DNA from 3 places in the Streptococcus sp. VTCC 12886 genome. Region 2 is predicted to be linked to each of the others. Evidence: predicted binding sites of a transcription regulator. Region 2 holds the regulator's gene; each other region holds the start of a gene.
The links. Region 2 encodes NrdR, which represses ribonucleotide reductase genes. Its sites were predicted from a motif close to ACACNATATATNGTGT; they were not measured.

Region 1 (8,344 bases), on a different contig from region 2:
GTGGTCAAATTCATGGTTGCCCAAGGTCATAGCATGACAACCAATTCTATTCATTAATTCGATTTCCTTCACACCTCGGTACATATTGAAGAAAATATTTCCAGAGAAGAGGTCGCCGCTGTCAAAAACAAAGGTTGGAATCCCTCTTTTCTCATTGCTCGCTCGAATGTCCGTAATTAGTTGCGCCTTCTTTGGAAAATTCTCCATATAGGAATGCATGTCATTGGTATGAAGTATGCTGATGTCTTTAAAATCCATGACTATTTTTTCTTATTTCTAGCTTGCTTTAACAATTCTTGTACGCGAGACTTCTTGTCCTGCTTCACGTTAGAATTTTTCTCATGGTAGCGCTCAATAAGTGCCTTACCCTTATCGTCCAGTTGATATTTTCCCATTCTTTTCACCTCATTTTCATTTTCGAACCTGTGTTCATTTATAACAAACTTCCACAGCTACCTGGAACTGTGGAAGTCCTATCTTGTTTATTTATGATTTACAAACTTGACCCGTTCATGTGTTTCACACGCGCTGAAATTTCCTTGTGACGGCCTTTTACCATCGGACGTGCCTGCGGATTGCCTAGATATCCACAAGTTCGTTTAACAACATCCACCGACTTAGGATCGCTATTCCCGCAATTTGGACACTTGAAACCACGCTCTGTTGGCTCAAAATCACCTTCAAAATCGCAGGCGTAACAATGGTCAATCGGAGTATTGGTTCCCAAGTAACCAACACGGTCATAGGCATAGTCCCAAACAGCTTCCAAAGCCTTTGGATTTTGTTGCAGTACAGGGTATTCACAGTAATGGATAAATCCACCACTAGCACCTACAGCAGGATAAATTTTCTCAAAATCCAGTTTTTCAAACGGTGTTGGATTTTTGCGTACATCATAGTGGAAACTATTAGTGTAATACTCTTTATCCGTAATGTCCTTAACGATGCCAAATTTCTCTGTATCCATACGGCAGAAGCGGTCTGTCAGGCTTTCAGATGGTGTCGAATAAACTGAGAAATGATAACCATATTCATCCGCCCAATCTTCAACCAAGGCTTTCATTTTCTTGATAATATCCACCGTGAAATCTTTTGCCTCTGGGTTGGTCTCCCATTCGCCACCGTAAAATACTGTTGCGACTTCATACAAACCAATGTACCCCAAAGATACGGTTGCTCGACGATTTTTAAAGACTTCATCTACTGCATCTGTCTTAGCCAAGCGTTTGCCGAATGCTCCATATTGATAGAGAATTGGAGCATTGGCTGGAGTTGCCTCTTTCACTCGTTCCACACGATAGACCAGAGCATCCTTAGCAATGGCCATGCGTTCTGCAAAGATTTCCCAGAACTTATCCTTATCTCCTGCAGACTCCATGGCAATTCGTGGCAAGTTGACGGTTACGACACCGAGGTTCATACGACCAGATGTCACATCCTGCCCATTTTCATCCTTCCAACCTTGAAGGAAAGAGCGGCAGCCCATTGGCACCTTGAAGGAACCTGTCAACTCAACAATCTTGTCATAAGAAAGCATATCTGGATACATACGCTTGGTCGCACATTCAATCGCCAATTGCTTGATGTCATAGTTTGGAGAATCTGGCTCCAAGTTCAATCCACGCTTAACGGTGAAAATCAACTTAGGAAAGATAGCTGTCCGCCCTTCGCGCCCCAGACCCTTGATACGAATGTTCAAAATCGCTTTTTGAATTTCTCTCTCAAACCATGATGTCCCTAACCCAAAACCGAGTGAGGTAAAGGGTGTTTGTCCATTGGAAGTAAAAAGGGTATTGATTTCATACTCCAAAGACTGCATAGCGTCATAGATGTCTTTTTTCGTTTTAGCACGCGCATATTCTTCTTGCTTGTCTGGCAACACCCAATCCTTGGCGTCTTTCAAATGCTTTTGGTAATTGAGTTCCGCATAAGGAGCCAAAACTTCATCGATACGGTCAGCTGAGCAACCTCCATATTGACTAGAAGCCACATTGGCAATGATTTGTGAAATCTGAGCCGTAGCTGTTTGGATAGACTTCGGACTTTCTACATCCGCATTTCCTATCTTGAATCCTTGTGCCAACATACCTTTGAAATCAATCAAACAACAGTTAGTCATAGGTGTATAAGGGCTGTAATCTAAGTCGTGGTAGTGGATGTCGCCTTTTTGATGGGCGTTGGCCACATGAGCTGGCAATAATTTGAGACCGATTGACTTGCCGACAATTCCTGCTGTCAAGTCACGTTGGGTATTGAACACATCCGCGTCTTTATTAGCATTTTCATTAACAACGGTTTGATCCTTGCTCAATAATTTATGGATCTCAAAATTGATGTCGGTAGCCTGATGACGGCGAAAATCACGACGTGTTCGGTATTGAATATAAAGCTCCGCCAAATCATACAAATGAGCTTTTAACAATTCTTGCTCAACAACCGTTTGAATTTCGTAAATTTGAACATCTTTCTCATATCGGCGACCAATTTCAGCCAAAACAGCTTCTAATACTATTTTCAAACCTGCTTCTGAAACAGGATGTTCTAATTCTTGGTTTGCCCGCCGAAGAGCCGAAAAAATCTTATCCTGTTCAAAGGATACTTTCCGTCCATCACGCTTTAATACCAACAATTCTATGCTTGGCAAGACATTTTCTTGTACTCTCATCTGACAAACCTCCAAATATTTCACTCCTTATAGTGTAGCACTTCACAAAACAAAATTCAATATCTAGTATATAAAAAGTTAATTTTCTTTTTTTTACACAAGATATAGTTCGTTTTCTGAAAGCACCTGAAAACAAGAGCCTACTCTGACTCTTGTTTTTTATTCCATAGAAAATAGAGATTGATGGCGCATGCGATTAATATCACGGCTGGCCAAATCAAATTTAACAAAGGAAGTTTACCGACATTGTAGGCAATATAGAGAGTATTCCACACTACCCCCAAACTATAGACAATCGTCAAAATAATTTTCATAACACACCCCAATTAAAAGATAGTGTTTATTATACTATAAACCACTATTAATGTCCTTGATATACCGCTCCATTTTCCGATAATTTAGGAAAAATAGCAGAGCGTAGAGCAAGACAAAGATCAGCCAGAAGAGAAGCAGAGAGCCAAGATTGAGTGGAAACCAACCAGCTAAAATACCCAGTGGTGTGAAACCTAAAGCTGTGATGCAAAAATGCGTTGCTGTCATTCTTAGAAGGCTCCAATCCTGTTCAAAAATCTTGTCTGCCAGCTGAAATAAGATACCAATACTCGCCCAAGTAAGCACACAAATCAGCATGACTGTAGGCTGATTAAAATGCTCTACATAGTAAGCCCCCATGGTTGAGAGTGGATTGAGCGGAAGATACGTTCCCTGTCCAAAAATACTGGAAGTGATGATGGAAATGATAGTTCCAATTGAAACGCCTAAACTGGCGGATAAAATATATTTTTTCATAGTCCTAACCTTTCTTTGATGGTTTTTAGATAGCGACGGGATGAGTAGGTAATCGAACCATTCTTCATGACCAGCTTGACCAGGCCGTTTGGAGTCAGTTTGAGGTGGTCCAGTTGTCTAATATTGATGATTTCCGACTGAGAAATTTGCAAAAAGTGTACAGGAAGCATATCTTTGACCTGATACAAGCGTAGATTGGAAGTAAAGGAATCCTCCTGAGTTTGCACCAGTAAGATTTTGTCTTCCAGATATAACCTTACAATACTAGCGTAATCTACAAGGTAAATCTGCTCTCCTTTCTTTACATTCAGACTGGTAGTTCTCTTGTCCAAATTCCGAATATAGGTCACCAAGTGAGTAATTTGCTCAGACATAGACTGGGCTTCAATTATCACCATATCTTCTAAAATTTCTGAAGAAATATCTAGTTTTACTTTCATATTCTCTCCTTTCTGTCCCTATTAAACACCATTTCTTTACTGGTTTCAAGGGCTTTTGGCTATATGGTTGATTACTTAAGCTAAACGGCAAAAAAGCCAGAACAACTGTCCTGACTTTCATTGTCTTATAGTTTCTTCTTGAATTCCGCCACCCTCATCATGACTTCCATTGGAGTCATATTGTAGATGTCTAGTTTTGCCAGTTCATCGAGGACTGGATGAGAAGGCGTGTCTGCGAAGAGGTCGATTTGACCAGACGGCTCTTCCACTACTGACGCAGCTGGGTTAGCTGGTGCAGTAGGAGCTTGATTTTCAAGCGTCTTCAAAATCCTGTCTGCCCGCTCCAATAACTCCTCTGGCATTCCCGCAATCTTAGCGACATGAATCCCGTAGGACTTGTCAGCTGGGCCTTGTGCAATCTTGTGGAGGAAGGTGACTTGGCCGTCCTTCTCCAAGGTCGATACATGGACATTCTCTAGGTGTTCCAAGGTCTGGCTAAGGTCTGTCAACTCATGGTAGTGGGTAGCAAAGAGAGTCTTGGCTCCAATCTTGTCGTGGATGTACTCGATGATAGACTGGGCCAGGGCCATACCGTCATAGGTGGCCGTTCCCCGCCCCAACTCATCAAAGAGGATGAGCGAACGATCTGTCGCCAAACGCACCGCCTTGTTGGCCTCCATCATTTCCACCATGAAGGTCGACTGCCCGCTGACCAAGTCGTCTGCCGCCCCAATACGGGTAAAAATAGCATCAAAAATCGGCAATTCAGCCTGATCCGCAGGCACATAGGAACCCATCTGCGCCATGATGACAATAACTGCCAACTGTCGCATATAAGTAGACTTACCACTCATGTTTGGACCAGTAATCAGTTGCATATGTGTATCAACATTCAAATGAATAGAGTTGGGAATGTAGGTCTGCTTGCCCATGACCTTCTCCACCACCGCATGCCGACCATTTTCAATGGTCAGTTCTCTTTGATCTGTAAAGCGTGGACAAACCAAATGTTGCTGCTCCGCCACAACTGCAAAAGCCTGCAAAACATCGATGGTTGCAATAGTCCGAGCCAACTTCTGCAAGCGACCGATATACTTCTCAACCTCTTGGCGAATCCGCAGGAAAATCTCGTACTCTAAATTAGCAGACTTATCACGCGCCTCCAACATCTGCCCTTCAATCTTAGCCAACTCTTCCGTTCCATAGCGCTCCGAGTTTTTCAAGGTCGCCTTACGGAAAAAATGGTCCGGCACATTGCCCAGATTGGAATTGGTCACATGGAAATAGTAGCCGTCTTTTTTGTTGTAATCAATCTTGAGATTGTTGATACCAGACGCTTCACGCTCCTTGGCCTCAATCTCCGCAATCCAACCCGCTCCCTCACGCATGACCAGGCGGTACTGATCCAGCGTTTCGTCAAATCCCGTACGGATGATGTTTCCATCTGTGATGGTCCCTTGAGTTTCTGGGTCAATAGCAGAGCTGATGAGAGCATGCAGTTCTGGAATTGGGTCCAATCCAGCTACCAGATTGCCTAGAGCAGACTCATTGATTTGTTGTAAGATATTCTTGATTGCTGGGATATTTCCCAAAGTCTGGGACAGCTGCAAGAGATCCTTGGGCATGATTTTTCCAAAAGACACCCGGCTGGCCAAACGTTCGATGTCATAGACACCTTTTAAAGCCTCGACCAAATCACTCCGTTCAAAGAAGTAATCCAGAAAAACCTGAACGACAGCCTGACGATTCTCAATCCGCTTAAGGTCAATCAAGGGACGATCAATCCATGTCCGCAATAGTCGCATACCCATGGCTGTTTTAGTTTCATCTAGCAACCAGTACAAACTACCATGCTTCTTGCCTGTCCGACCGTTTTCAAGCAGGTCCAGACTAGACTTGGTTGCATAGTCCATTTGCAGATAGTCCTTGATTTCATAATGGACCACCTTTTGCAAGTGGCTCAGATCTCGCATCTGAGTCCGATGTAGGTAGCTGAGGAGTTTTCCCGCCGCAGCCTTTTCCAAGTCTGTCAAGGAGTTATCAATCAATTGGACATCCTCTGTCACCCCATCCTCAAAAGATAAGAGTAAATTCATCTGATTAGAGAAAACTTGCTCTTCTTCCTCTGACAGAGCATAACCGATGACCAATTCACGTGCCCGTAAATTGCGGATTTCACCGCAAAGACTTGTAAAATCATCCAAACTTGTCACAAAAAACTGACCTGTCGACACATCCATATAAGAAAGTGCAAACTGCACTCCCTGACGGTCAATCGCAACCAAATAGTTACTGTCAGCTCCCATTTTCGAGGAATCCGTCACTGTTCCAGGTGTGATGACCTGCACTACTTCCCGCTTGACAACCCCAACTGCTTGCTTGGGATCCTCCATCTGCTCAGCAATAGCAACCTTATGCCCTAATTCAACAAGTGTGTCGATATACTGTTGTGCCGCGTGATACGGTACCCCCGCCATAGGAATCGGATTCTCCGCATTCTTATTACGACTGGTCAAGGACAATTCCAAAATCTGTGCCGCTTCTACCGCATCTTGATAAAATAGCTCATAAAAGTCTCCCATACGGAAAAGCAAAAAAGCATCTGGATATTGTGCTTTTATATCCAGATACTGTTGCATTCCTGGAGAAATTTTTTCTGTTGCCATTAACATTCTCTCATTCTAACTATTTATAAGAAACTTTTTATTTCTTCCTCAACGTGCTGAGCAGAAATTTCATCTTTACAGATGACCAACAAGGTATCCGCTCCAGCCACGGTACCCAAAATGGTCTCTGGCTTCTCCTCATCTATAATATTAGCCATCAAAGCTGCTTCACCGAGCTCAGAATGTAAAACTAAAATAAAACTTGCTCGGTTCACACTTCGCGTATACTGGGCTAATAATTGGCAAAAATGACCTTGACTGTCATCCTCTCCTAGTGCATAAAAGGACTCTCCAGATTCATGAACTTTGATAACCCCCAATTCCCTCAAATCACGTGACAGGGTTGTCTGGGTTACCGTTATTCCTTGGTCTTCTAGCCATAATTGAATATCAATTTGTCGACCAACTTTCCCCTGTCGAATCATTGACTTAATCAATTCGTGCCTTTCTACTTTATTCATACTTGTACCTCAAAATGTATATTTATAGAAATATTATAACATTTTTCCAAACTATTGACCTAGAATTATGATAAAATAGAATCAATAACTCTTGGAGGAATTTTTATGAATCATAAACAAACGGTAGCAGATACACTGTCTGCTGTCCTTCCTCAATTGGACATTGAGACGATTTATTCATTACTAGAAAAACCAAAATCATCAGAAATGGGAGACATCGCTTTTCCTGCCTTCTCACTTGCAAAAGTGGAGCGAAAGGCGCCACAGGCTATTGCAACGGATATCGTGGAAAAGCTTGATACAACTGGCTTTGAGAAAGTTGTTGCAACTGGTCCTTATGTCAACTTCTTCTTGGATAAGGATGCTATTTCCCACCAAGTCTTGACAGATGTGATTGCCAAGAAAGACCAGTATGGTCAGCTCAATATCGGTCAAGGTCGCAATGTTACCATCGATATGTCAAGTCCAAACATTGCCAAACCATTCTCAGTTGGTCACTTACGTTCAACGGTTATCGGTGATGCTCTTGCCAATATTCATGGAAAACTAGGCTTCAACCCAATCCGTATCAACCACTTGGGTGACTGGGGAAAACAATTTGGTATGCTGATTGTTGCCTACAAACTGTGGGGGGACAAGACTGCTGTAGAAGCAGACCCAATTTCAGAACTCCTCAAACTCTATGTGCGCATCAATGCAGAAGCTGAAGAAAAACCTGAGTTGGATGAAGAAGCACGCCAATGGTTCAAAAAATTGGAAGATGGCGACCAAGAAGCCTTGGAATTGTGGCAATGGTTCCGTGATGAAAGTTTGGTTGAATTTAACCGTATCTATGAAAAACTAGACGTCCACTTCGACAGCTTCAATGGTGAAGCTTTCTATAACGATAAGATGGACGAGGCTATCCAAATCTTAGAAGAAAAAGGTCTTCTTCAAGAATCTAAAGGTGCTCAAATTGTTGATCTTGAAAGTTACAACCTTCCTCCTGCTCTTATCAGAAAAACAGACGGTGCAACCCTCTACATTACGCGCGATATAGCAACAGCAATGTACCGCAAGCGCACCTATGACTTCGTGAAAAGCATCTATGTCGTTGGTCAAGAGCAAATCAACCATTTCAAACAGTTGAAAGCTGTTCTAAAGGAAATGGGATTTGACTGGAGCGACGATATGACCCATGTCACCTTCGGTCTTGTTACCAAGGACAAGAAAAAGCTCTCTACTCGTAAAGGAAACATCATCCTGCTCGAACCAACACTTGACGAAGCGATTTTACGCGCCCTTTCACAAATTGAAGCCAAAAATCCTAATCTTGAGAACAAG
Region 2 (8,344 bases):
CTGATACGAAAATTCAAATACAGCTAGCTGGTTCAGCAATTCCAGCCCTTCTTCAAAATAGGCCTGAGGTAAGCGAAAATGTCTTCCAAAATGTATAAGAATATCTGAGTCCAATCCAACTTTCTCTGGTACCAAATTCCATAGAAATTCTAATAAAGCCTGACTCGGCTCATCAAAATTTTCATACGCAACCAGCTCATAATAATTTTTTCCAATTTGGTAATAACCATTAACTTTTACCAGACGCAAAAATGCACCAATATCTCTTACAATATAAGAACGACTATCTGGCAGACGGGAAATTTTCAAAGTCCAATCAATCTGACGATCAAAAGGCAACAAACTTCCTTCCACAGATAACTGATACTTGATCCCCATTTCTGGCTTTGGACGAAGAATCTCATCTAAAAATAGACCACCAAAATAGGTTCGACGAACGGTTTCTTTATGTTCATCCCCCTCTTCTTTCATGGATTGACTTATATCCTTGCCCGACCTATCATTTTTCAAGAAATACTCCGTAGCAGCTAAATGTTGGCAGTAACCCTTGCTCTGAAATAATTGACAGCTACATTGTAGATCGCTATCCTCATCTCCATACACAAAGTGTTCTCCGGCAATATCAAGCTCCATTTTGCCATTCTTACTTTGAAGAACTGTCAATTGTCCAGCCTCGTATAAATCAATTCCTTCTTGGCGAATCCGCCCCGGCATCATACGACCCATTCAAGCTCCTTTTCTTTTTGTCATTTGTTTTTTTAATAATGCAAAGTGTGAGAAGCTAGAAATCCGATTTCCGTAGCAAATATTTGCAATCCTGCTTCTCACTGCACGTCTGACCATTACGACTATTGTGAACTACACTCCCTATTTTCAACCTCATAAGGTCATCCAAACCTTCTTGTAAACTACATGACAATACTAATACTCTTCAAAAATCAAAATTAACCATTGTCAAAAGCCTTGATGAGTGAAAAGCTACAAATGGAGCTTTTCAGCCTGTCACCTTGAAATAAGAAAGTGACAGAGTTTTGTCTTCGGCTTAATGTCACGAACACCATTCTCTATATTTTCAACCCTCAACTATCTCCAAGGTAGTTGAAGCTAGGCTATTTTGATGTTCATTGAGTATTGTCTATATCAAAATCATTATCATTCCATTATAGCAGATTTTAAGGGAATTTTCCCCGACTAGGCATCAAAAAAAACACCAGCTGTAAATCTGATGTCTCTAATGAATAGCTAAATAATAAATCGTTACTTGCCACATTTTCAAGATTGTTTTTCCGCATTTCCAAAGCCAAAATAGAGCAAACAACAAGAAAACAATTGCCACTACTCCGTGAATCAAGCCTTTTCCTTCCAAGAAAAATACGAAAAAGAAGACGGTCACACAAGTAAGCAAGGCAAAGAGTAAGACATGAATCAGAACTCCTAACCAACCTAGCCAGTAGCGAAATCCAAAGGGAGGGTGTTTCCTTTCAGCAAAGTCTGCTAGACCAGTCAAAAACTCAACCAACAACTCAACCAAAAAATCCACACTAGTCTTCCTTTCTGACCTGTCGGTAATACTTTGTTCGTCGGACGAGGGATTTAATCGCATATAGGGATAGGAAGCTAAGGCCAATTGCACATAACAAAAAGAAGATGAAAAGCAATACCGTAGGCTGTTCAAATCGATTATAGACCATGGTTGGACCATATGTAAAAGCAATAAAATAGGAGATCAAGGTCGCAAAAGTAACCCAAAGACAGGCGACCAGACCCAGCCAATAATGAAAACCGAATGGTTTATACTGACTATCTTCATAGAAAATGGAATAGAAGGCCAAGATCGAAAGCAATAGAAAGAATAATCGCCATATTGGGATTGATATCATACAAATTACTCCTACTTTCATTCTAGAATATTTGTGAATACTTGCAATGAAAAAAGAGGTTGCCCTCTTTTCGAACCTGTATTCACAAGTGAAGTGTTTGTATATAAGAGATAGTTTTTTCGCTAATCAAGGCAGTTATTTGTGGGAATACTGACTGTATTTTGAAAAAATAAACGATGAGTAGCTGAAAAACTAGCCTTGAATAGAAGTGCTGAACTGTGAATGCAGGTTATTATTTCCGTTTCCGTGCAATCAAATGAATCGGTGTCCCTTCAAATACAAAGGCTTTGCGGATTTGATTTTCCAAGAAACGCATGTAAGAAAAATGCATGAGTTCTTCTTCATTGACAAAGACCACAAATGTCGGTGGCTTGGTCGCAACTTGAGTCGCGTAGAAAATCTTTAGGCGTTTACCCTTATCAGTTGGTGTTGGATTGATAGCAATAGCATCCATGATGACATCGTTGAGAACAGCCGATGGAATACGGGTATTCTGGCTTTCACTAATGGCTTTAATCATCTCAGGTAACTTATTCAAACGTTGTTTTGTTAAAGCCGATACAAAGATAATCGGTGCATAGGACAAGTATTGGAATTGGTCACGAATGTCGTCTTCCCACTGCTTCATGGTATGATTGTCTTTTTCAAGCGTATCCCACTTATTGACCACGATAATCATTCCCTTGCCGGCTTCATGGGCAAAACCTGCGATGCGTTTGTCATACTCACGAATACCCTCTTCAGCATTGATGACCATCAATATGACGTCCGAACGTTCAATGGCACGCATGGCACGCATAACGGAATATTTCTCCGTATTTTCATAGACCTTACCAGACTTGCGCATCCCTGCGGTATCAATCATGGTAAATTCTTGACCTTCTGGGTCTGTAAAGTGCGTATCAATGGCATCACGAGTCGTTCCAGCTACTGGAGAAGCAATCACGCGCTCTTCGCCCAAAATAGCATTAATCAAGCTGGATTTACCAACATTCGGACGACCAATCAAGCTGAACTTGATAATATCTGGATTTTCTTCTGCTTCCTGAGCTGGTAGGTTTTCAATGATAGCATCCAAGACATCCCCTGTTCCGATACCGTGAACAGAAGATACTGGATAAGGATCTCCAAGACCGAGTGAATAGAAATCGTAGATGTCATTACGCATTTCAGGGTTATCAACTTTATTGACAACCAAAATAACTGGTTTGTTTGTCTTATAAAGGATACGAGATACATACTCATCTGCATCTGTCACACCTTCCTTACCTGATACAACAAAGACGATGACATCGGCTTCATCCATGGCAATCTCAGCCTGATGTTTGATTTGTTCCATAAAAGGTGCATCCACATCATCAATACCACCTGTATCAATCAAGGAAAACTTACGATTCAGCCACTCACCAGTAGCATAGATACGGTCACGGGTCACACCTTCCACGTCTTCTACGATAGAAATACGTTCCCCTGCAATACGGTTAAATAAGGTTGATTTACCAACGTTGGGACGTCCAACGATGGCGATAGTTGGTAGAGCCATAGCTCCTCCTCTTCTAATATAGTCATTTTTGTTTGTCTTTTATAAGGTCGACGCATGAGGAAACTTCGTTTCCCTATTTCCAACTTCAAATAATGTCATCATTATTTGAACTCGCTTTGCCGTACTTTGCGTAAGAGGCTTGCTATCATCGCAAGTCTCATTTCCAGCCTTGTACAGTTCGCTAGACTGTACAAGCTGTCTACAGCTTTTGATGTGAACTTGGTTCACTTTATCAACAACCTCAAACTGTCTCCCAGACAGTTTGAGTGAGTACTAAAAGCAACCAAAAAGACCATAACTTACAATAGTTTATTTTTTTCTAATATAGCCCTCGTTTCAGGCTGCTCTGGCTGACCAAATTGAGCAATTAGGCGCTCAGACCAGGTTTCTGTTTGGCGAGCTCCTGCATATTCAGTCTGTACTAGGTCATATGATTCAATTGCTTCCACGCCTTGTTCCACATATTCTTCATGGAAAACAATGGCTTCTTTTGCCAAACGCGGTTTAACTGGATGATGTTGAGTAGGCCGCCCTAGAGCAATACAGAAAATGGGATAGGTATAATCCGGCAAATTGAACAGCTCCGCTATTGCTAAAGCCTTATGGCGAATCAGTCCAATAAACACTCCGCCGTAGCCCAAGCTTTCTGCCGCTAATAAGGTATTCTGACCGGCCAAAGAAGCATCAACTGATGAAATCAAGAGGTTCTCTGGTCCTTTGGCATCAAAGTCTGAACCATGAAGCTCCGCCGCCTTGCTGGCACGATTGTGGTCCCCAACAAAAACAAGAATTGCCTGAGCTTGAAGAATGGCAGGCTGTGGTACCAAGTCATATAGTGCTTGTTTTTTTGCTTCTGTTTGGACGACAACAATGGAATAGGACTGAAAATTTTTCCAGCTAGAGGCAGCTCGCCCAGCTGCGATGATTGTTTCAAGATCTTCTGCTACAAGAGGCTCCTCCGTAAAACGACGAACAGAGCTATGGTTCAACATTAAATCAATCGTTTCATTCATCGGCGGTTATTTCCTTTCAAATGTAAATCACGTGCTAAATAACGAATCCGCTCCATAACCCGCTTGGCCTGCCAGGTCTCATCACCAGACTTGCCGGATGCAAAATGACGTTCCAAATCATCAAAGGAGAAATTGGAAGTAAAGAAGGTCGGCAGATTTTCCTGCATACGGTACTGAAGAATGACCTGTAAAACATCATCACGCACCCACGGGCTATGTTGCTCCGCTCCGATATCGTCTAATACCAAGACTTGAGCCAACTTGATTTCGTCAATTCGCTCCTTGACAGAACCATCTTTGATGGCATTTTTTATATCGACAACAAAGGTTGGATAATGGAGCATGGTGGTTGATTGAAGATAAGTTTTGGATAACAAATTGGCTAAATAGGCCATCAAATAGCTTTTACCAACACCGAAGTTACCATAGATATAAAGAGCTTTTGGTTTTTCTTCAAATCGTTTGACAAAATCCGTTATGGCTAGCATGACTTCCACACGATTTTCATCATTCTTATCAATATCTGCCACAGTGACATTTTTCAAACTTGCCGGCATATTTATAAGCTGAATTCGGTTCTTGATAGCTTCTAAACGACGGTATTCGACCAATTCTTCTGTTTCGAGATAGGAAACATCCGCATAGCCTTCATTCATCACCAAAACAGGTTGGTAACCTTTGGCGATATAGGCCTCATCTTGTTTTACAAACAAATCACGCTGGCTGATATATTCCAAAAATTTGGAAATGGACAGGGTAATCTCCTTTTGAGTCAACCCTTCTTTCTTAATAAAGGCAGCAACTTCAGTATCACTCACTATCTCTTGATAGAGTTGCTGATAAGATTTTGGGCTAGGGTTAGTTGCCTGCGACAACTTATCTTGAACTGATTTCATCAGCTACCTCCTTTATTTTCCATTTCTTCTAACTCACGATAAAGAGCCGCCAACTTGGCTTGACCTTCTTGTGTTTGTTCTTGTTGAACCTCTTCCTTACTCCAGTCAGGCACATTGCTTTTCTGTGGCTGGCTCGGCTTGGTGACAGCTTGACCTGTCTTCAATTCTCTTAGGTAAAGAACAGCTGCCTCTGCACTTCCAATTCCCTTGTAAGAAAAATCATTTCCAAGCTTCATTGCATACTTTTCATTAAGATTGGCAGAGTCAATCTTGTTGAAAGTATAGAGAACCAAGATATTAATCACCTCATCAAGCAACCCTATGTTTGCCAAATCCGTTAAGCATTTCCGCTCAGCCATGGTTATAGTTGCCTTGCGCTGATCCTTTAAAATAGATAGAAATACAAGACTGGATTTCGATTTCGCCTCTCGAACAATAGCTCTTTCCTGGCCAGTGAGGTCGTTTTTTTCTTTTGGCAATGACTGACGTGACTGCTGCAATCGTTTAGTTGAGATTGTATGTCCAATAGCTGTTATTTTAGCCTGACGATAGGTTTCCAACCAGGTCCAACCTGCCTGCTCTGCTATGTAACTTAGTGCGATAATATCCTCAGTTTCATCTTGAAAATATAGTTTATCTTTAGCCATCAGAGCTTTAAATGCTGACCAATCAAAATCCCGATTGGATTCAAAAACAAGAGGAACCTGTCCATCCATTGTAAACACTTGTGAAAAATTTTTGGAAATATTTTGTTCCTGTTTTGGAATATGGACAAGTAAGCTATCCACACTAGCTTCACCAATCTTTTTAGCCAACAAATTCTTATACAAGGGCTTGGCTAAAAAGTTTTTTACAGTTAAAGGTGCTTGTACAGCTATTCCAGTCAACTCATCCGCACGATAGAGTTGCAAAAGTTCCATAGCTGTCAAGACATCTAAGGCCTTTTCCAATCGATTCATACCAAAATCCATATGGTTGAGAATCGAAGTCCATTTAAAACGTCCTTGCCCCTGGTCGGAAAAACTATAAAAGTAATAATAAAGCGCTAAAGCATCAAACCCAATGATGGGTTGGTAACATTTACTCAAACTGACAACATCTGGAATGAAGGCATTTGTTTTTATATAAGTAAATAAATCATTTGGCTTCATCTTTTGTTCCCGTTTTTACCTTGCTCCCTTTCGAAATCATTTGTTTGAGCAGATTTTCTAATTCACCAACATCCTTGAACGAACGATAGACTGAAGCAAAACGTACATAGGTAATTTCATCTAATTCAACCAATTCTTCCATCACAAAATTACCAATTACGTCACTTTCTATTTCAGCATCACTAATTGAGCGGACCTTTTGTTCTACGCGGTTAACCACTTCGTCTATATCACTGGTTGATACAGGACGCTTTTGGGCAGAACGAATGATTCCATTAAAGATTTTTTCGCGAGAAAATTGTTCTCTGGTACCATCTTTTTTAACAACAACTAATGTTTTTTCCTCAATCCGTTCATATGTGGTAAAACGTTGACCACATTGGTCACACGAGCGACGACGACGAATTGTGTTGCCATCTTCTGCTTGACGGCTGTCTATTACACTTGATTTTAAACTATGACATTTTGGACAACGCATACTCACTCTCCTACGAAAACTTTATCATCTCAGTATAGCATAATTTGAACAAAAACAAAAGAAAGCGAATAAATCACTTTCCTGTCAATGTAAATACTATTTTTTTGATTACTTGTATTATTTTGTAGCGAACAGGATGTGGGAAGTAATGAAACGTTCCTGGTTTTCGCAAAATATACCCATTAAAATTTTGCTTAAAGCGAAGAACACCATCCGAGCCATCGAATAAGCCCGTAATCCCTAAGAAATTATAAAACTTGATAGATTTTTTTATTGCCTTCTTCATTGCGAATTCTTGTAAAATGATTGGAGCATAGAAACTACTGAACTCCTCAAGTGAACCACTAAATAAATACACCAATTCTTGTTTAGTATATATAAACAAACTAGCAGCAATATCTATATCAGATGTTCCATATTTATTGATCCATTGTTCAGCATTTTGTTTTCGTTGCTCAAAACTCTCTATTTGACTTTCGATTTCGCGTAGTTCATTCCCTTTTTTTCTAGATTTCGGATTTATACTCAAATCTTGCACTAAATTCTCTGCTATTTTTTTCAATTTATCTTCTTGAGAATGTAATAAATCTAGATAGGTAGTCAGATTCAAACTTGCAATCAAGAAATCTGCTCCATCACTAAATGTATCAAATAGATCTTGATAATATTCTAACGGTTTATCTGTATAATCTCTTCTGTTTGAAGTAGCTTCTGTTATAGCTTTAAATCGTGGTAGTTCATCCTTTGTTAATCTAGTAATATTCAGTCCAAAGCTATTAGCCTTCTTACTAAGAACTTTCCCTTTTTTACTAAAGGAGGATACTAAGGTATCTTCAGTAATCCCCTCCAAATCCTTCACATAATGCCAAACTGGCTCTCCATTTGGATAACCCGTTTGTAAACCATCATACTGAAAATCATTCTTAGTCAACATCTCAATCAAATGAGTATCCTCAAAACCTAACGGCTGACCATTGCTATCGAAAGTTTGATAGGTTTGAGAAGGTTTAACGACCAGCTCCAAAACACCCTCATGTTTTGCATAATCTCTTAACGACTGAAAAAATTTGTCCAGATAACTGTTATCACTAACGACTGGACCAGAGTTTAACTCCATATAGAGACCGCCAAACATCTTCTTACAGAACACTAGACTTGAAATAACGATAGTAGAACTGTTATCTCGATACCCAACAAATCGAACATCGTAACCTCGTTTAGTTAGAAGTTCTCCCATTTCAAGGGATTGAAAAAACGATTTTTCACTTACGAGCTTGCAGTGCTGAACAAATTCATTCTTACTTATCTGAGAAAATGTCATGTTTAATGTTCCTCAACTTCTTTATTTTTTTCAGGATAGCTTGAAGAATATTATAGAGAATG
Region 3 (8,344 bases), on a different contig from region 2:
TTATTACTTCGACGTAAGTGGAAACTCCGTTTCCTTATTTCCAACTTCAAACACTCCACTGGATTGTTTGAACTCACCTTGCCTAACTCAAGTTATGCCTGTGGCTAGTTGCCTTGTACTAAAAGTAAACTAAAAGACTTTATCTTTCAACAAACGAAAAATAATTGTTTATATTAAGGAGATTGCTATGAATAGACTTGGAAATGTGAGATACTGGAATGTGGTAAAAATTGGAGGTTTCTCTTAGTGGGACTGGCTGTCGTTGCATTAAATGTTTTGAGTCAGATGGCGATGTACGCCTTACCAAATTTTGATGGGGATAATTTACTGATTGTCGCATCTTTGTTGCTGGTTGCTGTTGTTCTTGGTCTAATCTTAACGGGCAAATTAGGCCTATGGAAGGGTGAGCAGAAGTGGGGAATAGTTGCGAATATTGGTTTTGTTGTACTTACTTTTATCGTTATGTTTGGTCTGAAAATGATTGGCTGGTAATTGATAATGCTAGAAGAGGGTTATGGTCAAACGACTGCCAATCAGGAAGTCCTCAATCGTTCATGTTTGCCGACCTTACTTTTATTTATCTTTACAGGATTATTTGCTCCTGTTTTGGTGGAACTGCTTTTCAGAGGAATTGATATGGGAAAAGTCTTTGGTAAAGATTCTATTGTTGGTCTGTTGCGATGAAGTTTTCTATTTGGTCTTATTCATGTACCGACTAATATCGGATCTTGGTTTATTTATAAGTGGTATGGGCCTAGTACTAGGGCTCGCCTATCAAATTTCTGGCAAGTATACCAATGCACTCATCCTACATAGTCTCAACAATTTTATTGGATTTTTGTTTATGTTGCTAATGCAAAGTATTGGCTTGATTTAGGAGGAAAGATGGAAGTATTTTTGTGGATAGCCTTTGTTTATTTATTATTAAGCTACCTGTCAGATAGAAAAAAAGTGAAGCAGTTGCAAGTTAGGGTAAAAAAGTTGCAGAAAAATACCAAAGGAGAAAATCAGATGTCTGTTTTATTGAAAGAATTGGTCGGAAGAAAAGCCAAAATCCGCTTTGATGAAGAGTTTCTAACTATGTATGAATACACTATTTTAGCAGTTGACGAGGAATGGGTTAAAATTTCTCGTGAATTTGCGGAAGGAAAGATTGAAACCAAGTTGGTTCGAGTAGATAATATAGTCGATCTGACATTCTAGCTAAGAAAAAAAGAAGGGAAAAGGTGTCATGTTAAAATTTATCAAAAACACTGCATTATTGTTTTTATTTTTTGTTGCTTATCAAATTATTACTGGATTTTTGATGGTAGGTCCGACATTACAAGCAATTCCAGAATTTCCAGCTCAATTGATTGAGAATATGATTTGGGTTTGTGCGATTATTGGTATCGTACTCGGAATTGCATTTACAATTGTATTATGGAAATTTGTGTTTTCTCGGCAGACCATTGACTATAGTGTATCTTCATCATGGTTTCATAAGATTTATTGGCCAATTTTACTTTATATTGTATTCTTCATCGTCCAACTTTTAGTGCCAGTATCTGAAAGTCAGAATCAAACTTTGGTCATCCAATTTGTATCTGCCTACCCTTTGGTTGCGTTTTTAGCAGTCGTAGTCTTTGCACCAATATTAGAGGAGTTGATTTTTAGAGGTTTGTTGGCAACCTATTTCTTCCCCAAAATGGCTGATATGAAAACTGTGAGCTTGTATCTGATTGTAACAGGATGTTTGTTTAGTTTGGTGCATGTTCCAGCAACCATTCCACAGTTTTTGATTTATTTCACTATGGGTCTTAATCTTGGTTGGCTTTATCTAATTAGACGAGATATTCGTTATCCAATGGCGCTACATATGATAAATAATGGAATTTCCTATTTGATGATACTATTTTTGGTATAAAAAATAAGCAGCTCAGATGAACTGCTTTTTTTATGTATCTTTTTATAACCCATATAGATAATCATCATCTGTCATGGCTTCCACTTCGCCGAGCAAGTAGCCATTACCGACTTGTGAGAAGAAGTCGTGGTTAGATGTACCGGTTGAGATACCGTTCATGATGATTGGGTTTACATCATCTGCTGAATCAGGGAAGAGTGGATCTTGTCCCAAATTCATGAGGGCTTTATTGGCATTGTAACGAAGGAAGGTTAAGACTTCCTCAGTCCACCCAACTGCATCATAGAGTGAACGTGTATAGTCCTCTTCATTCTCATAAAGTTGGTAAAGAAGGTCATACATCCAGTCGCGGAGTTTGTCTTGTTCTTCGTCGGACAATTCATTGAAACCAAGTTGGAATTTGTAACCAATATAAGTTCCATGAACAGACTCATCACGAATGATTAGTTTGATAATTTCTGCAACGTTGGCCAGTTTGTTGTTACCAAGATAGTAGAGCGGTGTAAAGAAACCAGAATAGAATAGGAAAGTTTCTAGAAATACGCTGGCAACTTTCTTTTCAAGCGCCGTACCATTTTCATAAATTTCGTTAATGATTTTTGCCTTGCGTTGTAAGAATTCGTTGCTATCTGTCCATTCAAAAATTTCCTCAATCTCAGTTTTGGTATTCAAGGTTGAGAAGATAGAAGAGTAGGATTTCGCATGAACAGACTCCATGAATTGGATGTTGTTGTAGACTGCTTCCTCGTGCGGTGTGCGAATATCGTTGCGGAGAGCTTGAACACCTGTTTCAGATTGAAGGGTGTCCAAGAGGGTCAATCCACCGAAGACTTTACCAACCAAGTCTTTTTCTTCCGCTGTGAGTTTACGCCAATCATCCAAGTCATTTGATAAGGGAATCCGCGTATCGAGCCAGAATTGCTCAGTCAATTTCTCCCATGTAGACTTGTCGATTACGTCCTCAATGGCGTTCCAGTTTATGGCTTTGTAGTAGGTTTCCATCATGTTCTCTTTCTTTTTCTTGTATTTCTAATAGTATATCACAAGTAGATAGTAGCCTGTAAAAAAATCCCCCACAAGGGATTTTTAATCGAGCGCTCAATAGTCGCTTCACATCATGAACGCGACAGTGTCGTAAGGTAGCTAGCTAATCCGCCGATAGCGGTTAGCGTAGATTAGCTAGTTGGCTTGCCAACAGCTAATCTTGCTACGTCAGATCACACAACTTTCACATTGGTTTGCTCCGACTTCTTCGCCGTCATCTGTAAAGGTGCGGACGTAGTAGATTGACTTGACGCCCTTGTTGAAGGCGTAGTTACGGAGGATTGAAAGGTCACGGGTGGTTTGTTTGTTCTCCGTTTTCCATTCGTAGAGTTCTTTTGGAAGCTCACTGCGGAGGAAGAGGGTGAGGGACAAACCTTGGTCGACGTGCTCTGTTGCGGCAGCGTAGACATCAATGACCTTACGCATATCCATATCGTAGGCAGACTTGTAGAATGGAATGGTTTCTGTTGACAAGCCGGCTGCTGGATAGTAGATTTTACCGATTTTTTTCTCTTGGCGTTCCTCAATCCGCTGTGTGATTGGGTGAATAGAAGCAGAAACATCGTTGATATAGCTGATAGATCCGTTTGGTGCAACAGCTAGACGGTTTTGGTGATAGAGGCCGTCAGCTTTTACTTTTTCACGGAGGTCAGCCCAATCTTGTCCACTTGGAATGAAAATTCCTTCAAAGAGTTCTTTAACACGGTCAGATTGTGGTTGGTAATCACCCGTCACATACTTGTCGAAATAAGTGCCGTCTGCGTATTTTGATTTTTCAAAGTTATGGAAGGTTTCTTTTCGTTCCCGAGCGATATTATTTGATTCTACCAAAGTCCAATAGTTAAGGAGCATGAAGTAGATGTTGGTAAATTCTACGGCAGTTTTTGAACCGTAATCAATCAAGTTCTGAGCCAAGTAAGAATGAAGTCCCATAGCTCCAAGACCGATTGAATGCGCCTGACTGTTTCCTGCTTCAATAGATGGTACAGCAGAGATGTGTGAATGATCTGTGACATAAGTCAAAGCGCGTGTCATTGTACGAACAGAACGTCCAAAATCAGGTGACTTCATTAAGTTAACGATATTAGTTGAACCAAGGTTACATGAAACGTCTGTACCCATAGTCAAGTATTCCTGAGAGTCGTTGATAACGCTTGGTGTCTGAACTTGAAGGATTTCTGAACAGAGGTTGGACATGATAATCTTGCCGTCAACAGGGTTGCTACGGTTAGCTGTATCGATGTTGATAACATATGGATAGCCAGACTCTTGCTGGAGTTTGGAAATTTCTGTTTCCAAGTCACGTGCCTTGATTTTTGTCTTACGAATGCGAGGGTTCGCCACCAATTCATCGTATTTTTCAGTAATATCTAGGTAGTTGTAAGGGACACCGTATTCCAACTCAACTGAGTATGGGCTGAAGAGGTACATGTCTTCGTTTTTACGTGCTAATTCGTAGAATTTATCAGGAACGGTGATACCGAGTGATAAGGTCTTCACGCGAACTTTCTCATCGGCATTTTCTTTCTTAGTCGAAAGGAAGGAAATAATATCTGGGTGGAAAACATCAAGATAAACGACACCAGCCCCTTGGCGTTGTCCAAGCTGGTTAGAATAGGAGAAGCTGTCTTCGAAGAGTTTCATAACAGGAACAACCCCAGAAGCCGCCCCCTCATAGCCCTTGATTGGTGCACCAGCCTCACGCAAGTTACTAAGAGAGATACCGACACCTCCACCGATACGGGACAATTGTAGAGCAGAGTTGATAGAACGTCCGATCGAGTTCATATCGTCAGTGACTTGAATCAAGAAACAAGATACTAACTCACCACGGCGAGCACGACCTGCGTTTAGGAAAGAAGGTGTTGCTGGCTGGTAACGAAGGTGAATCATTTCATTGGCTAGGTTTAATGCCAATTCTTCGTTGCCCTCAGCAAAATACAAGGCGTTGAAGAGAACGCGATCTTCCATGCTTTCCAAGTAATAGGCGCCATCGTTTGTTTTGAGGGCATACTGATTGTAGAACTTGTAGGCAGCCATGAAAGACTTGAAGCGGAAATTTTGGTCTTTCAGGAATTGATCAATCTTGATGATAAATTCTGGACTGTATTGGTCCAAAAACTCTTTTTCAAGGTAATTTTCTTCTACTAGATAAGCAATCTTATCTAAAATATTATCAAATTGCTTGGTATTTGGGAGGACGTTTTCTTTAAAGAAGGCCTTAACCGCTTCTTGGTCCTTGTGGAGTGGGATTTGCCCATTGACAGGACGGTTGATTTCGTTATTTAAACGGAAGTAGGACACATCGCCTAGCTCTTTTAAACTCATAGTTGCAATCTCTTTCTTAATTATAGTAGGGTAGATTAGGAATTAAACCAAGGCTTTTAGTTTACCTGGTTGGAAACCAGAAAAGACATCATTTTCCGTTTCAATAACAGGTGCTGCTGAGAAACCGAGTCCTTTTACATGATCGATGAATTCAGGTTGTTCATCTAGATTGATTTCATTATATTCTACATTGTGTTGGTCCAAGAATTTCTTGGTCATTTTACATTGAACACAATCATTTTTTGAATAGATAGTTACCATTCAGTTTCTCCTTTGTCTCTCAAGGATAAAAATATCCCATTTTTGTTACTAATCTAGGATACAAAATTTTGAAGTTAAAGTCAAGGAGCTTGTTTGAATAAATCACTAAATATTGTGCAATCAATTTATCGACAACACCAAATATAGTATGCGGGCAGGCCAAAACCTATTTCTATCGTTAATTTTTGGTAGGGTTTTCAATGGTTACGCTTGATGTACAATAGTAGGTGCAGGACAAAAAATAAAGAGTATATTAGAATCAGATACGGTTGATATGATTATTAAATAGTACTCAATATGTCATATGATATAACATGTTTGGTTAGGTATTGATTGAATAAATATTACAATCTATACTATACTAAATAATAATGTTGAAAGAGGGCAGAGCAGATGAGTCTATCGTATAAAAAACGCTTACTTCATAATGAGAATGAATACTCTTACTATGCATTGAATTCGGTTGCAACCGAAAATGGTGTGGATATTCATACACTTCCATATACCATCCGAATTTTATTGGAAAGTCTTCTTCGTAAGGAAGACGGAGTTGATGTTACTAAAAATCACATTTTAGATTTATTACATTATCAGGCTTCTTCACCATCTGGAGAAGTCCCTTTTAAACCTAGTCGTGTCATTTTACAAGACTTTACTGGTGTACCTGTAGTGGTTGACCTTGCATCCATGCGCGACGCTGTTGTCAAAGCTGGTGGAAGCCCAGACTTGATAAATCCAGAAATTCCTGTTGATTTGGTCATTGACCATTCTGTTCAGGTTGACTTTTTCGGGACAGATCAGGCGCTTGAGCAAAATATCGCCTTAGAATTTAAACGAAATAATGAGCGCTATGAGTTTCTTAAGTGGGCAGAAAATTCATTTGAAAACTACCGTGCTGTACCGCCTGCAACTGGGATTATTCATCAGGTAAATATTGAATTTCTAAGTGACGTTATCATTAATAAGGATGGTTTGCTTTATCCAGACTCTATGTTTGGTACTGATAGCCACACAACTATGATCAATGGTATTGGTGTACTTGGTTGGGGTGTCGGTGGTATTGAGGCGGAAGCAGCAATGTTGGGTGAAGCATCTTATTTTCCAATTCCAGAGGTGATTGGAGTTCATTTAACTGGACAGTTACCGAAAGTAGCTACTGCGACGGACTTGGCTTTGAAAGTGACACAGCTGCTTCGTCAAGAAAATGTAGTTGGAAAATTTGTGGAATTTTTTGGACCTGGCTTATCCTCCCTTGCTCTTGCAGATCGTGCGACAGTCTCAAATATGGCTCCTGAATATGGTGCAACCTGTGGATATTTCCCAATTGATTCTGAAACCCTCAATTACATGAGATTGACCAACCGTACAGAGGAGCAAATTGAGTTAACAGAAGCATATGCAAAGGCAAATCACTTATTCTATGACAGCACAGCTATTCCAACCTATACTAAGGTACTTGAATTGGATTTGTCTACGATTGTTCCATCCATTTCTGGTCCGAAAAGACCACAAGATTTGATTGAATTGTCTAATGCTAAAAATGAGTTCCAAGCAAGTGTAACACGTGAAGTTGGTGTTCGTGGATTTGGTTTGGAGAAAGAAGAATTAGATAAGACAGCCACGGTTAAATATGCAGACGGCGACGAACTGATTCAAACAGGACATGTTGCGATTGCAGCGATTACCTCATGTACCAATACTTCGAACCCCTATGTTCTATTGGCGGCTGGTTTATTAGCTAAAAATGCAGTTGAAAAAGGTTTGACTGTTGCGAAGACTGTCAAAACGTCCTTGGCGCCAGGTTCGAAAGTTGTAACAGGCTATTTGAAAAATTCAGGTTTACAGACCTATTTGGATGCCTTAGGGTTCAATTTGGTGGGCTATGGCTGTACAACTTGTATTGGTAACTCAGGTGATTTACAACCTGAAGTAGCAGAAGCCATTAAAAATGAAGACTTATTAGTTTCAGCAGTATTATCTGGGAATCGTAACTTTGAAGGACGGATCAACCCACTTGTGAAAGCCAATTTCTTAGCGAGTCCACCACTAGTTGTTGCCTATGCTATTGCGGGTAATATGAATGTTGATTTGACAAGAGACCCACTGGGATATGATAAGGATGATCAGCCAGTCTATCTTGCAGATATTATGCCAAGTCGTGAAGAAGTTGACGCATATATTGACCAATACGTTACGCGCGATCTCTTTAAACAAGAATATCAGCAAGTTTTTACAGATAGTCAAGCATGGAATGCGATTGAAACAAAGACAGATAAGAATTATGCTTGGAATCCATCTTCTACCTACATTCAAAATCCGCCATATTTTGACAACATGCAGGAAGATTTATCTATAAAACCACTGGAAAACTTATCTGTTTTGGCTAAATTTGGAGATACAGTAACAACAGACCATATTTCGCCAGCCGGGAATATTGCCCGTCTAAGTCCTGCTGCACGATACCTAGAGGAGAATGGAATTTCTTATGTGGATTTCAACTCTTACGGAAGTCGTCGTGGTAACCATGAGGTCATGATGCGTGGTACGTTTGCAAATATTCGTATAAAAAATGAACTCGCAAATGGGAAAATTGGTGGATGGACCACGTATGAGGGAGAAATCCTTCCTATCTATGATGCAGCCATGAAATATAAGGCCGCTGGTATCGGTACTATCGTCATTGCTGGTAAGGATTATGGAATGGGTTCTAGCCGCGACTGGGCAGCGAAAGGTACAAACTTGCTTGGTGTGAAAGTTGTACTTGCTGAATCATTTGAGCGAATTCACCGTTCAAACTTGGTCATG

Region 1: nrdD (anaerobic ribonucleoside-triphosphate reductase) is a predicted target of NrdR. The motif match lies at 2,761-2,776, and genes of this name have one in related genera.
Region 3: nrdH (glutaredoxin-like protein NrdH) is a predicted target of NrdR. The motif match lies at 5,674-5,689, and genes of this name have one in related genera.

Annotation. Positions count from the first base shown of each region.
Region 1 covers NZ_JBMVJB010000007.1:55,238-63,581, reverse strand. Annotated here, with positions in the region: gene ACPC57_RS03545 (bifunctional metallophosphatase/5'-nucleotidase) at 1-258, opposite strand, end outside; gene ACPC57_RS03540 (hypothetical protein) at 261-395, opposite strand; gene nrdD (anaerobic ribonucleoside-triphosphate reductase) at 494-2,665, opposite strand; gene ACPC57_RS03530 (DUF3021 domain-containing protein) at 3,014-3,454, opposite strand; gene ACPC57_RS03525 (LytTR family DNA-binding domain-containing protein) at 3,451-3,894, opposite strand; gene mutS (DNA mismatch repair protein MutS) at 4,020-6,560, opposite strand; gene argR (arginine repressor) at 6,584-7,021, opposite strand; gene argS (arginine--tRNA ligase) at 7,127-8,344, shown strand, end outside.
Region 2 covers NZ_JBMVJB010000041.1:1,425-9,768, reverse strand. Annotated here, with positions in the region: gene ACPC57_RS10325 (DEAD/DEAH box helicase) at 1-726, opposite strand, end outside; gene ACPC57_RS10320 (hypothetical protein) at 1,232-1,540, opposite strand; gene ACPC57_RS10315 (MFS transporter) at 1,542-1,880, opposite strand; gene der (ribosome biogenesis GTPase Der) at 2,113-3,423, opposite strand; gene ACPC57_RS10305 (nitroreductase family protein) at 3,723-4,436, opposite strand; gene dnaI (primosomal protein DnaI) at 4,433-5,332, opposite strand; gene ACPC57_RS10295 (replication initiation/membrane attachment protein) at 5,332-6,483, opposite strand; gene nrdR (transcriptional regulator NrdR) at 6,470-6,961, opposite strand; gene ACPC57_RS10285 (aminoacyltransferase) at 7,035-8,282, opposite strand; gene ACPC57_RS10280 (aminoacyltransferase) at 8,260-8,344, opposite strand, start outside.
Region 3 covers NZ_JBMVJB010000012.1:29,799-38,142, reverse strand. Annotated here, with positions in the region: partial or broken gene ACPC57_RS05160 (lysostaphin resistance A-like protein) at 188-877, shown strand; gene ACPC57_RS05155 (hypothetical protein) at 886-1,203, shown strand; gene ACPC57_RS05150 (lysostaphin resistance A-like protein) at 1,232-1,906, shown strand; gene nrdF (class 1b ribonucleoside-diphosphate reductase subunit beta) at 1,949-2,908, opposite strand; gene nrdE (class 1b ribonucleoside-diphosphate reductase subunit alpha) at 3,119-5,278, opposite strand; gene nrdH (glutaredoxin-like protein NrdH) at 5,321-5,539, opposite strand; gene acnA (aconitate hydratase AcnA) at 5,933-8,344, shown strand, end outside.